2 regions of the Microbulbifer sp. ABM4_008 genome follow, and region 1 is predicted to be linked to the other one. Evidence: predicted binding sites of a transcription regulator. Region 1 holds the regulator's gene; the other holds the start of a gene.
What was found. Region 1 encodes sigma-54, which starts transcription at its own class of promoters, with help from an activator protein. Its sites were predicted from a motif close to TGGCACANNNNTTGCNNT; they were not measured.
Positions count from the first base shown of each region.

Region 1 (6,575 bases):
CTGGTGGTTTATACCAACAATGTAGTCATCACCCAGGGCTCTCTGAAAATCAAGGCAGACCGGGTGGAAGTCTACTTTACCGCAAGCGATGAAATCAGCCGGGTTATCGCTGTGGGTCGCCCAGCGCACTTCCAGCAACGGATCTTGGATAGTCAAGAGCCTGTAAAGGCTCATGCTGAACGAATAGAATACGCAATCAGCTCTGAAGAGCTACAGCTCACCGGGCAAGCTTATATCGATCGCGATGGCAACACCCTAACTGCGGAGAAAATCGACTACGATCTCGCAACTGAGCAAATGAGCGCTCGCAGCCAGCCTGGCCAAGGCAGAGTTGAGATGATCTGGAAACCTGAGAGCACAGAAGCCAGCGAGCCTGCTGAAGCTAATACCGACACAGACCAGTAGTTCACCCAAGTTTCAATGCCTGTAAAACAGCGCTATTTACAATGATGTAATCCGCTGCCCCTCTCGGCCGCGGTTAGATTTCAGGACTCATTATGCCAACGCTACAAGCGTTACACCTCGCCAAACAATATAAGAAAAGAAAAGTTGTCCAAGATGTCTCTGTCAGCGTCTCAAGTGGACAGGTCGTTGGCTTACTTGGCCCCAACGGAGCTGGGAAAACCACCTGCTTCTATATGATCGCTGGGCTGGTGCAGGCCGATGCCGGGCAAGTCCTGATCGACAACGAAGATATTACTCGCCTGTCAATGCACGGGCGCGCCCGCAAAGGAATCGGCTACCTGCCCCAAGAGGCCTCTGTTTTTCGACGACTGTCAGTGCGTGACAATATTCTCGCAATCCTCGAAACCCGAAAAGGGCTCAATCGTACAGAGCGCGAAGAACAGGCCCAGGAGTTGCTCGAAGAGTTCAACATTACACACATTGAAAACAGCCTAGGAATGGCTCTATCCGGCGGAGAGCGACGCAGGGTAGAGATTGCACGAGCCCTGGCTACAGACCCAAGCTTTGTCTTGCTCGATGAACCTTTTGCTGGTGTAGACCCTATTTCAGTGAACGATATCAAACACATTATTCGCCACTTGCGGGACAGGGATATTGGCGTCTTGATCACAGACCACAACGTGAGAGAAACCTTGGATATCTGTGAAACCGCTTATATCGTTAGCGAGGGACATATTATTGCCTCAGGCACGCCCGATGATGTCCTCGCTAACCAGCAAGTGCGCGAAGTCTATTTGGGACACGAGTTCACCATTTAATGGCAAATGATGACAGGCGTAACTAAATAGGTAAAATTTCGAAAAACATATCACACTTCAGATAGAAATCGACCTCCTGGCAGGCAATAGTCGGCATGCTTATTGCTTGTAATAGTTTGAGGGCCAAGGTAGTCTGCGCCATCTCGGGTTAATTTTGACGAACCCTTTGTCGCACTGGCCTGCAACTTTAAATTATGAAGCAGTCTCTCCAGCTCAAACTCGGCGCACAGCTAACTATGACCCCCCAGTTGCAGCAGGCAATACGCCTCCTGCAGCTCTCCACACTAGATTTACAGCAAGAAGTCCAGGCAGCCCTCGACAGCAACCCGATGCTGGAAGCTGAGGGTGAAGATCTGGCTCAACAAGCAACAGCCAATACCGAGAGCAACGCACAACAAGAGCCTCCAGCCGCTGTAGGGGAGGATTTAAACCACGCAGCCGCTGAGGAAAAAGAGCTTGGTGATTCCGACTGGAACCAGGATATTCCAACAGAGCTGCCCGTTGATTCTCACTGGGACGACATTTACAGCAGCTACAGTGGTCCCGCCGAGGGCGACGACCCCAATTTTGAGCGCAACTCTTCCACCGACACACTTCAAGACCACTTGCGCTGGCAATTAAACCTGACAGCACTTTCCAGTCACGATAAATGGATCGGCGAGCACCTTATTGACGCCATCGACCCAAACGGTCTCCTCAATACCACCGTTGATGACGTGGCCAACTCCCTTCAGCTCGAAGAAGATGAGGTAGTTGCAGTCCTTAAAGCTGTACAACAATTCGAACCCGCTGGCTGCGGGGCCAGAAGCCTCCAAGAGTGCCTTCAACTCCAGCTCAAGCAGCTACCAGCGGAAACTCTGTGGCTAAACGAAGCGCAGACCATCATTGAGCGCCACTTGGAATTACTTGGAAAAAGGGATTTCAGGCAACTCACCCGACGCACACGTCTCAACGAAGCCCAGCTCGGCGAAGTAATCCGCCTTATCCAGACACTTACCCCCAATCCAGGTGAGGAGTTCAGCAGGGAACAGCCCGCTTATGTCATTCCCGATATTATTGTGTCCCGCAAGGATCACCGCTGGCTGGTCGAACTCAATCCAGAAATCACTCCAAAGATCCGGATTAATGGCCACTACGCCTCCTTGGTAAAACGGGCGGATAACTCCCGGGAAAACAATTTCATGCGGGATCACTTGCAGGAGGCCCGCTGGTTCTTGAAGAGCCTGCAGAGCCGCCACGACACTCTGCTAAAGGTCGCCACGTCCATTGTGGATAAGCAGCAAGGCTTTTTTGAGGAAGGCCCAGAGGCAATGCGACCAATGGTTCTGGCAGATATTGCTGAAACCATTGGCATGCATGAATCCACCATATCCCGAGTGACCACCCAAAAATATATGCTGACTCCGCGGGGAGTTTTCGAACTCAAATATTTCTTCTCAAGCCACGTCAGTACAGATTCCGGTGAGGATGCGTCATCCACCGCCATTCGAGCCCTGATTCGCAAGCTGATTGACACAGAAGTACCTCGAAAGCCGCTATCAGATAACAAGATCACTCAGGAGCTGGACAAGCAAGGCATCAAGGTTGCGCGCCGAACGGTAGCGAAATACCGCGAATCTATGGGTATCCCCTCCTCAAGTGAGAGAAAGAGGCTCATTTAAGTCACAACCCAAACACAGCCAATTAATCTGACCCCTAACCCACCTCCAGTCATACGCTACTGGCGCCTTCCGCCCCCAACCTGCAACCAAAATCCAAAATTTGAGTGTATCCTTCCATTCTGGCCCACTTCCTAGTAGGGTTGCGACCCGATAGGGGGTGAGCGCCGGCTTGTGATGCACCTTTCAAGGAGAAATCCATGCAGATCAATATTAGTGGCCACCACGTCGACGTTACCTCACCTATGCGCAGCTACTGCGAAAGCAAAATGGAGAAGCTGTCCAGACATTACGACAACATCACCAACGCGCAAGTAATTTTATCCGTCGAAAAACTGATCCAAAAAGCTGAGGCGACGGTACATATAAACGGTCACGACCTCTGTGCTGGATCCGAAGACAGAGATATGTACGCGGCAATTGATGCGCTCACCGATAAGCTGGACCGCCAACTGAAAAAACACAAAGAGAAGTTGCAGAACCATCGCTGAACTATGACACTGGAAGCATTACTCTCTCCCCGCCTTAGCCTTTGCCATCTGGCGGGGAGCAGCAAAAAAAAGCTACTGCTCAATATTGCCCAGGCCATTGCCGAACAATATCCCCAACACGATTCCGATACAGTTTTTAACCAACTGATCGCCCGTGAGCGCCTTGGTTCCACCGGTATCGGCGATGGTGTTGCCATTCCCCATTGCAGGCTGCCCGGCTGTGATAGCCCCATTGGGGTTCTCTGTACCACCCAGCCCGCCATTGATTTTGACTCTGTCGACCGCCAGCCTGTCGATTTGCTATTTACTCTTCTGGTCCCCGAAGATGCTGAGCAGGAACATCTGGATACGCTAGCCGAAATCGCCGCTCTGTTTTCCAGCAGCCAGGTTAGAGATAAGCTAAGGCAAGCACAAAGTAGTGATGAGCTATATGCCCTCGCTATTGATAGTACTGCAGCCGCCTAGAGGAGGTTTTGTTAGTAACTGAGTCTCAGAGCTGACATTCGCCTCGTTGTTCAGGTAGTGCAACAAGCGAAATAATAAAGACTTGATCAAAGAAAAGGGCTCTCCATGCGCTTGGTGATAATTAGTGGACGCTCCGGCTCCGGAAAAAGTTCTGCACTGCAATTACTGGAAGATGTCGGCTTCAATTGTATCGACAACCTTCCCACCAGCCTGCTCCCGGAGCTGGTTAAGAGGGTCAAGGCACAACCGCCAAAAGAAAACACACCTCTGGCCCTGGGTGTCGATGCCCGCAACCTCTGGCAAGACATTAGACAGGCTCCCAGTGTTATTGAGTCCTTGCGCGAGGCAGGGGTTCAATGTGATGTTATCTATCTCGATGCCCGCGAGCCGGTTTTAGTACAGCGATTCAGTGAGACCAGACGGAAGCACCCTCTCAGCAATGATTGCACCCATTTGCTAGAAGCTCTCAATCAGGAAAAAGAGCTGCTCACCCCTATCTCAACCATCGCAGATATGGTTATTGATACCAGCACCCTGAGTTTGCACCAACTGCGTGAACTGATTAAAAATCGTGTTGTTGGAGAACAATCAAACAGCATGGCGATTCTCTTCCAGTCCTTCGGGTTCAAGTATGGGGTTCCTGTGGATTCAGACTTGATTTTTGACTTGCGCTGTCTACCCAATCCCTACTGGGAACCAGCTCTGAGAGAAAAAACCGGTAAGGATATCGAGGTTGCTGAATTCTTGCGCTCTCACCCAGAGACCGCAAAGATGGAGGCTGATATCACCAACTTTTTGGAAAACTGGCTGCCCTCCTACCAGAAAAGTAATTGCAGCTACACCTGTGTCTCTATCGGCTGCACTGGGGGCCGACATCGATCAGTTTATATGGTTGAACAGCTGGTAAAGAAATTTTCCAAAGAGTTTGATAACGTCCAGATACGCCACAGGGAGCAACAAAAATAGATTTTTGTCGAGCAGCGCAATGCAGAAACACCAACTGACCATCATCAATAAACTCGGCTTGCACGCCCGCGCTGCAAGCAAGTTCGCGCAGACTTCCTCCAAGTTCTGCTCCAATATTAAAGTGCATTGCCAGGGTAAAGCCGTAGATGGAAAAAGTGTGATGGCCCTAATGTTACTAGCTGCAGGCAAAGGCACGGAGCTGGAACTGGAAATAGAGGGGACAGATGAAAGTGCCGCCCTGGAAGCTATCAGCACACTGATCTCCGATCGATTCGGCGAAGCTGAATAGAGGCCAGTATACTATTGCCACGAAAAGCTCACTCTAAACATTAAATCGCTAAGCTTTTACATCGCCTCCCAAATCCACCACTAGCAGTAAGGACTTGTTGTGCCCAGCTCTCCCCAAGCCGAAATCAAATTCCGCGCACAGAATCAGCTGGGTGAGCTGTATGCCGCGCTGGATAGCGGTACGGGACAAGAAGTCCGGCGCATGCTCAAGACCCTGACTCCCCAGAGTGTTGCGCAATTGCTGGAGAGCTCTCCACCGCGTATCCGCCAGGTACTTTGGAATTTGGTGGATAGGGAAATAGAGGGTGAGGTCCTGCAGGAACTCACCGACGATGTACGCAGCCAGATCCTCGCCACTATGGATACCGAGGAGATGGTGGAGGTGATGGAAGGCCTGGATGCCGACGACATCGCCGATATACTTCAGCAGCTGCCGGAGCGAGTTGTTGCCGAAGTGCTCTCATCGATGACGGAAACCGACCGCCTCCGGGTTGAAAGTGTTCTCGCCTATGATGAGAACACGGCCGGCGGTTTAATGGATACAGACACCATCTCTGTCCGCCCCAACCTGACTCTCGATGTGGTACTTCGCTACCTTAGGCGCCATGAACAACTACCGGAATCTACCGACAGCCTTTTTGTGATTAACCGGAGGGGCCAATATATCGGTCTCTTGCCACTATCCAAACTTCTCACCACAGATCCATCGGTGACAGTTCGCGAAGTGGTCAATACCGATGTGGAACCGATACCCGCAGATATGCCCGACACTGAAGTCGCGCGCTTGTTTGAGAAATATGATTGGATTACCGCACCAGTAGTCGATGAAGATAACCGCCTGCTGGGGCGAATCACCATTGACGATGTAGTAGATGTTATCCGAGAGGATGCAGATCACTCCCTGATGAGCCTTGCCGGCCTCGATGAGGAGGAAGACACCTTTGCCCCAGTTGGGCGCACTGCTCGGCGTCGGGCCGTTTGGCTGGGTATTAATCTGCTCACAGCTCTGCTTGCCTCCTGGGTGATCAGTTTGTTCCAAAATACCCTGGACAAGGTGGTAGCCCTAGCAGTCCTAATGCCCATCGTCGCCAGCATGGGGGGCGTGGCCGGTAGCCAAACGCTGACAGTGGTCATTCGCGGTATGGCCTTAGGCCAGATAGGACGCAGTAATTTAAGCTGGCTACTTTCCCGTGAGCTGGGTTCGGCGGCACTCAATGCTCTTTTGTGGGCGCTTGTGATGGGCTTGATAACCGCCATGTGGTTTGGCGACATATGGATTGCGGTAATTATCCTTGCCGCCATGATAATCAACCTATTAACCGCCGCACTCGCTGGAGCGATATTACCAGTAGCATTGCGTGCCATGAATATAGACCCGGCACTGGCCGGCGGGGTAGCCCTTACTACAGTCACCGATGTAGTAGGCTTTATGTCTTTTCTGGGCTTGGCCACTTGGTACTTTAGCTAAATCACCTCTGGACCAA
Region 1 is NZ_CM149970.1:953,574-960,148, reverse strand. It holds gene lptA (lipopolysaccharide transport periplasmic protein LptA) at 1-405, shown strand, start outside; gene lptB (LPS export ABC transporter ATP-binding protein) at 498-1,223, shown strand; gene ACYX4J_RS04175 (RNA polymerase factor sigma-54) at 1,418-2,884, shown strand; gene hpf (ribosome hibernation-promoting factor, HPF/YfiA family) at 3,082-3,372, shown strand; gene ptsN (PTS IIA-like nitrogen regulatory protein PtsN) at 3,376-3,837, shown strand; gene rapZ (RNase adapter RapZ) at 3,943-4,803, shown strand; gene ACYX4J_RS04155 (HPr family phosphocarrier protein) at 4,823-5,092, shown strand; gene mgtE (magnesium transporter) at 5,192-6,559, shown strand.

Region 2 (6,575 bases), 1.3 Mb from region 1:
ATCGCAGGGACTTTGTTTGTGGAAATAAAATATCCGAATTTATTTTGGGTTCCTGCGTTAATGGTCACTCTCTACATTGGATAACAACCGTCAAGGCTAAATCAATATTAGTTTTGCCAGAAATTGGGTCGTATAGTTTAGTCAATATGGATGAAAAGGAAAGTGATCTAATGGTTCAGCGATTGTTAAATCAATATCATTTTGTATTTGACTACTTAGCAAAAAATTCTAGTGATACGGATTATAAGAATGATCTTCTTGGGTGTTGGTTGCTGCATTTGATAGAATTACGACCGCTTTATGGTGATAAAAAAGTAATTTCTCTATTAATTAAGTCAAAATTAATAGAGAAATATACAGAAAGAGAATTTAATGAAGCTTTAGGCGCTCTGAAGTTAGACAGAGATAAGCAGAGTTTGGTGAGAGAGTGGTATTCCGATTGCAATAAGTTGGATAAATATTTAAATCTATTTTATAGGTTACTACCATCAAAGCTATCTAGCTATATACGACATAATGGTATTAGATACTCCATAAGCAGAGGGTTTCAAAATACTTATTATCGACTGCCTGACTGGGTAAAGTCACTGATAAAATTTACCAGGAAAAGAGCCAAGAGAAGAGTTTCCAATGATGAATTACTAGAGAGATTAGAATATCTAATAAAACAGAGCCGGTTTGAGCAGTATATGTCGATAATCAATGAAGATTTTGAGAGCAAGCTATCGAATCAAATCACCGAGATCAAGAAGGAGTTGATGGAGCTTAAAAAAGAAGTTCATTAAAGATCTTTTTAGATACTCCATAAAACAATCCAAAGTCTTAATATTTAATCTGATTTTTCTGAGTTCCAGCCACCTCCATACCTTTCAGAAGATATAATCTATCCATCCCATAGAGTGGATATATTTTATTAACATTCCACCACACATAAGAACTACCATTCCCCGTAAATAACCAGGATTAATTTTAAATAGAAAATGAGATCCCAGCCAGGCACCTATAACTTGTCCAATCATCATTAAGATTCCAGCAGCCCATAAAATTTGACCGGCAAATAAGAATACGATTAAAGATGCGATATTAGTGGAAAAATTGAGAGGTTTTGCATTGGCCGTGGAGGTTAGTAAATCCTGTCCCCTACAGGCAACGCCTGATAAGGCAAAAAATGATCCAGTTCCGGGGCCAAACATACCATCATAGTAACCAATAAATGGGATTACGCCATATTGGTATTTCTTTCTTGAGACCTTGGGTTTAGTACTACTATGAGTAAGGGATGGAGAAACTATAAAATAAATAGCGATAAATAAAAGAATAGCAGGAATAATAAATGACAAAACATCAGTATTGATGAACTGTACTGCTATTGTGCCCATGGCTGCGCCAATAAAGGCAAATAGCATTAGATTTTTAATCCCATCCCAACTGATCCTGTTATTTCTAAGCATCATGTAGGTAGCAGTTGCAGTACCAATACTGCCTTGTAGTTTATTGGTGCCCAAGGCAGCTAGTGGTGGGACGCCACTAAGAATAAGGGCCGGTACAGTTATCAGGCCGCCCCCACCTGCTAGTGTATCAAGTAGGCCCGCAATAACGGCGACGAAAAACAAAATAAACAATAACTCTACAGAGAGGCTAGCGAACTCCAAGAAGGTATCTCCTTTCGCTTGGTATTATGGTAGATAGTGATTAGTACCAAAAATAATTTTTTAGTCGGTTTGTACCGGAATTCCAAAATTAATAAATCGATTTTTTTCCATGCCACCACATTAGGAAATTCTCTCCCACTGAATATTGGGGCAGGGAGTGGCGGCTTCTTTTAATCCCCTGTTCCTGTTCCATCTCGGTTACTTTTAACTTGGCGGCTTCAAACCATGTCTCAGGATTATTCACTCCCTGATTGAGGGCTTCACCGTAAAGTGCGGAACTAAACCAGGTGCGCTCGGAATCATCGCTACATCCAAAGGAGCTGCGATCCGCAGCGGCCGAAGTAAAGATGACCCGATTGGGGCTATGTAGGGCTTCTACCCATTGACCGGAAAAGCAGGCTGAAACAACGATCCACTGGTACTGGGCGTTAATATTGTCCAGCAATCGTTGCCCATCTTTCAGTGAGAAGTCATTTAGGGGAATCTCCCCCTCGGCAATTTTGAAATCTCCATTTCGAGCACCATGGCTGACCAGGTGTATGAGAAGTAAATCTTCTTTGGGGTCCATTAATTGATCAATAGCATTGAGGCTTTCCTGGATACTGGTGCGGGTAGCCAGGGGGAAACCATATCCACCGCCGTTACTGAGGCGCAGCATACGTTGGTCAATGTTAAAGGCTTCGTCGAGGCGCTCTGCCACCCAGTCCAGCTCCCTTGCGAATACCGGAGAGGTGCCATCACCACCTATCAGTAGGGCGTAAGTATCGCGTACGCCAGGTCTCTGTGAGGGGAGGGCTTCTATAGCATTATGTAAACGCTCACTTTCGCTATAGAGGCGGGTTTCTGCCTGGGCACCGGGAATATCCGTCTGTGCGCGCCAGGCGTCTTCGCTGGGGTAATAGGTACCCCCGGAGAAATAGGCAGACTCCTCGACAGTGTTTCCTTCAGCATTCGTACTTATTCGTACGCCTTCTCCTTCTGCTTCTCCATAGCGAAAAGTGGCACGGATAATCGTGCCGTCAGGCTGGGTGAGTTCACCTTCGCCGGAATAGGAGCCGTACTCGAAGCTGCCGGTATAGCGATAGCCATCGCTATCCGAGTAGCTACCTTGTATTAAAAAACCGTTTTCAAAGCTGCCATGATAAAAGCTGCCATCTTCTGCAGTGAGTTTGCCTTCGCCGTGGGGATCAAAGTTTAAAAACTCACCATGATAACTCCCACCTTCATCCCAATTTAAAGTACCGCTTTGCAGCTCCCCTTTATGGAATTCTCCCGCCCACTCAGTTTCATCGCAGCTATAGCGACCTTTGCCGTGGGGCTCTCCGTTGAGGAATTCCCCTTCATAGCTACAGCCATCACTTCCAGTTAACTCACCTTCACCTGTCATGCGACCTTTTCGAAAGTCGCCACGATAAAGGCTGCCATTGGGCCATTCGAGCTGACCCTGCCCATGAAACAGACCGTTAAGCATCTCGCCTTTGTAAACAGAGCCATCTGGCAAGGCGGTACCACCTGCGAACTGGGTTGGCTCACAGGCGCTGAGTAAGAAAATAAACGGCGTTAAATAGGTGTATCTCATTCCATGATCCAGTGTCCGGCTTTTGGAATCAGACTAACAAAAAAAGCTGCCAGAGGGCCTCTATGTTTTATTCAACTGGTCGAATTTAAGACCGTATTTATCTAAAAGTTGGCGTACCCGGTGTGAGTCGTTGTTGGATTTTTTTGAGGTGCGGCTCACTTGAAATAATTTGCGTCCGGCCTCTGCCATCGAATTGGACTCTGCACAAACCTGAATTAGCCCAGCTAGTTTGATTTGCTCGTAGTAATCCATCTGCTCGATGTGGTCTAGCGCCAACAGTGTTTCGATACGGGCAAGGGGTAGCGATGAATCTGTTAGTGGGTTTTGCCATTTAATTCGCAACCTATGGATTTCCTCTTCCACTACCTGAGTCGTGATACGCCCACCGTCGGCGAGGGTACCCATACGCAGGATACTGGCGTTAAGGTCGCGAAAGTTCGCAGACCAGCTGGCCTCGCGGGAGCGCCCAAAACTCAGGTACTTTTCCCGTGCTGATCTATTAAAGCTGACAAGATGCCCGGATTTCCTGGAGAAAGCCTCCAGCTCAAAATCTATATTGGGTTCCAGGTCTTCAATACGCTCTCGTAGAGAGGGCAGTCGGTAGGTCCACAGATCGATACGGGCGAGCAGGTCCGCGCGAAATTTACCTTCTTGGCAGAGCTGTACGAGATCCCGGTTGGTACCGGCGATCAGCTGGAAGTGACTGCTTACCTCCTTATCAGAGCCGAAAGGCATAAAGCGTTTGTGCTCAATCGCACGCAATAACATGGCCTGCTCATCCAATCCCAACTCACCGATTTCATCGAGAAACAGCAGGCCCTTATCTGCTTCCATTAGCAAGCCTGGCCGGTGGGTGGTGGCACCGGTATAGGCGCCTTTACGGTGGCCGAACAGGGCGGACATGGCATTCTCGCCGCGCAGGGTGGCGCAGTTAACGGCTACCAGGCCACCCTCCAGCTTGCCCCGCTGCTTGCGTAGTTCAAAGACACGCTGGGCCAGCTGGGATTTACCTGCCCCTGTGGGACCGGTAATTAGTATGGGGGCGTCGGAGCGAATCGATACCTGCTCCAGCTGCTCGATCATCTGGTTAAAAGCGAGATTGTTGGTCTCGATTCCCCCCTTCAGATAGGTGGTGCCCTCCTGGTGTTCCCTCTGGAAGCGCGAGGCAATCTGGTCGTATTTGGACAGGTCCAAATCGATGATTTGGTATTCGCCCGGCAAGCTACTGTTCTTTCGCGCCGGGGAAGTTTGCAGCAGACGTCCGGGGAAATACCCCGCCTCTGTTAACAGGTACAAGCAGATCTGCGCTACATGAGTACCGGTGGTGATATGCACCAGGTACTGCTCGTCATCCGGCTTGAAGCTATAGGCGCGGGCGAAATCCAGCAGATTGCTATACACGCTCTCGAAATCCCAAGGGTCATTGAAGTTCACCCGGTGGTGGACCACTTCGGTCTCTGGAGACACCCGCGCAATATCTTCTGTGACCTGGTCAGCCAGGTTTTTTGAGTGGTTGTCGAAAAGGAGCTCCAGCCTATCGATCAATAAGTCATCGTGCTGGCACATGGAAATGTTTGGGCGCCACTTATCCCAGCGCTTGTCGCCTTTGCCGCGCCGGTCCTTACTAGTACCGAGAATACTGATAGCGATTGTCTTCATGCTATCTAAAATATGATTTAACTATCAAAAAAGATAGATATTTATGAATCCCTTGTCTCAAGAAATCTAGTAAAAAACCCTGAGATAAAAAATAAATCGTTAAAAAACAATAGGTTACAAGTATTTTTCAGTTGTCTGCAAAAGTTGGCACCCAATTCGCTATATCAATAACTAAATGAAATACATGAATACCAAGCGCGGTTTCAAAAGGAGTGGAAGATGAAACCAATGCCATATGAAGTAATGCAGGCAGGTGGGGTACCGATTAAGTCCTGGACCCTGGGTGTGCCTTTTGAAGATGAAGCCAAAGCGCAGCTCAAAAATATCTCGCAGATGCCATTCATCCATAAATGGGTCGCGGCGATGCCTGATGTACATCTGGGCAAAGGCGCCACTATTGGAAGTGTGGTCCCAACTCTGGGGGCAGTAATTCCCGCTGCCGTAGGGGTGGATATTGGTTGCGGCATGATGGCGGTTCGCACCAGCCTGACGGCGGCGCAACTGCCGGACAACCTGGCTGGAGTGCGCAGCGCCATCGAACGCGCCGTGCCCCACGGCCGTACTGGCCGGCACCGGGGGAGAGGGCGGGACAAGGGGGCCTGGGAGAATCCACCGGACGATGCACTTGCCGGTTGGGCGCCTCTAGCCGCCCAGTTTGAACTGCTCAAAGAGAGGCATCCGGTATTAAAGAATACTAATAATATCAATCACTTGGGAACACTTGGTACAGGCAATCACTTTATCGAGATGTGCCTGGATGAACAGGGTAGCGTGTGGTTGATGTTGCATAGTGGCTCTCGGGGAGTGGGAAATCGAATAGGCACTTACTTTATTGAGAAAGCCAAGCGGGATATGGAGCGCTGGCATATCCACTTACCGGACAGTGACCTGGCCTATTTCCCGGAAGGTACAGAGCACTTTGATGACTATGTGCAGGCGGTGGAGTGGGCGCAGGAGTTTGCCCGTATCAATCGTGAAGTAATGATGGTGCGAACTATTAGCGCGGTGAAGCAGGCCCTGGGGATGGATTTTGAGGCACGGATGGAAGCGGTGAATTGTCACCACAATTACGTTTCCCGCGAGCATCATTACGGCAAAGATGTATTGGTGACCCGGAAAGGCGCTGTAAGAGCGCGTGCCGGCGAAATGGGCATTATTCCCGGTAGTATGGGGGCCAAGTCTTTTATTGTGCGGGGGCTGGGTAATGAAGAAAGCTTCTGTAGCTGTAGCCATGGGGCCGGACGAGTGATGTCCCGTACCAAGGCCAAAAAGCTGGTCTCCCTGGAAGAGCATCGCGCGGCCACCGCCGATGTGGAATGTCGAAAAGACGAGGGCGTGATCGATGAAACCCCATCGGCCTACAAACCTATAGAAAAGGTTATGGCAGCACAGAAAGACCTGGTGGAAATCGTCTACACCCTCAAGCAAGTGGTTTGCGTCAAAGGCTGACGCGTTTTAGGCCAGGGATCGGCCGAACTAAGGCAATTGCTAAAGTATGCAGGCCGCCGGGCGAATTCGCCGGGTTGCCGCAACCGAGTTTGAGGCCTTTAGCCCGTCAGCGGAGCCGGTTCTGAATCCCGGCCCGGCACCACCGCCTATGGCGGCAGGTGTACCTACGGGATAGAAGTTCAAACGCCTACTTTGTAGCTCATTTGGTAGAGCAGTCGATAACTTATCGATTTGTA
Region 2 is NZ_CM149970.1:4,814,742-4,821,316, reverse strand. It holds gene ACYX4J_RS20940 (glycosyltransferase family 2 protein) at 1-785, shown strand, start outside; gene ACYX4J_RS20935 (TSUP family transporter) at 870-1,652, opposite strand; gene ACYX4J_RS20930 (C13 family peptidase) at 1,741-3,231, opposite strand; gene rtcR (RNA repair transcriptional activator RtcR) at 3,292-4,890, opposite strand; gene ACYX4J_RS20920 (RtcB family protein) at 5,110-6,339, shown strand; tRNA gene ACYX4J_RS20915 (tRNA-Ser) at 6,529-6,575, shown strand, end outside.
Region 2: the regulator sigma-54 is predicted to act here: its motif matches at 5,036-5,053, upstream of ACYX4J_RS20920 (RtcB family protein).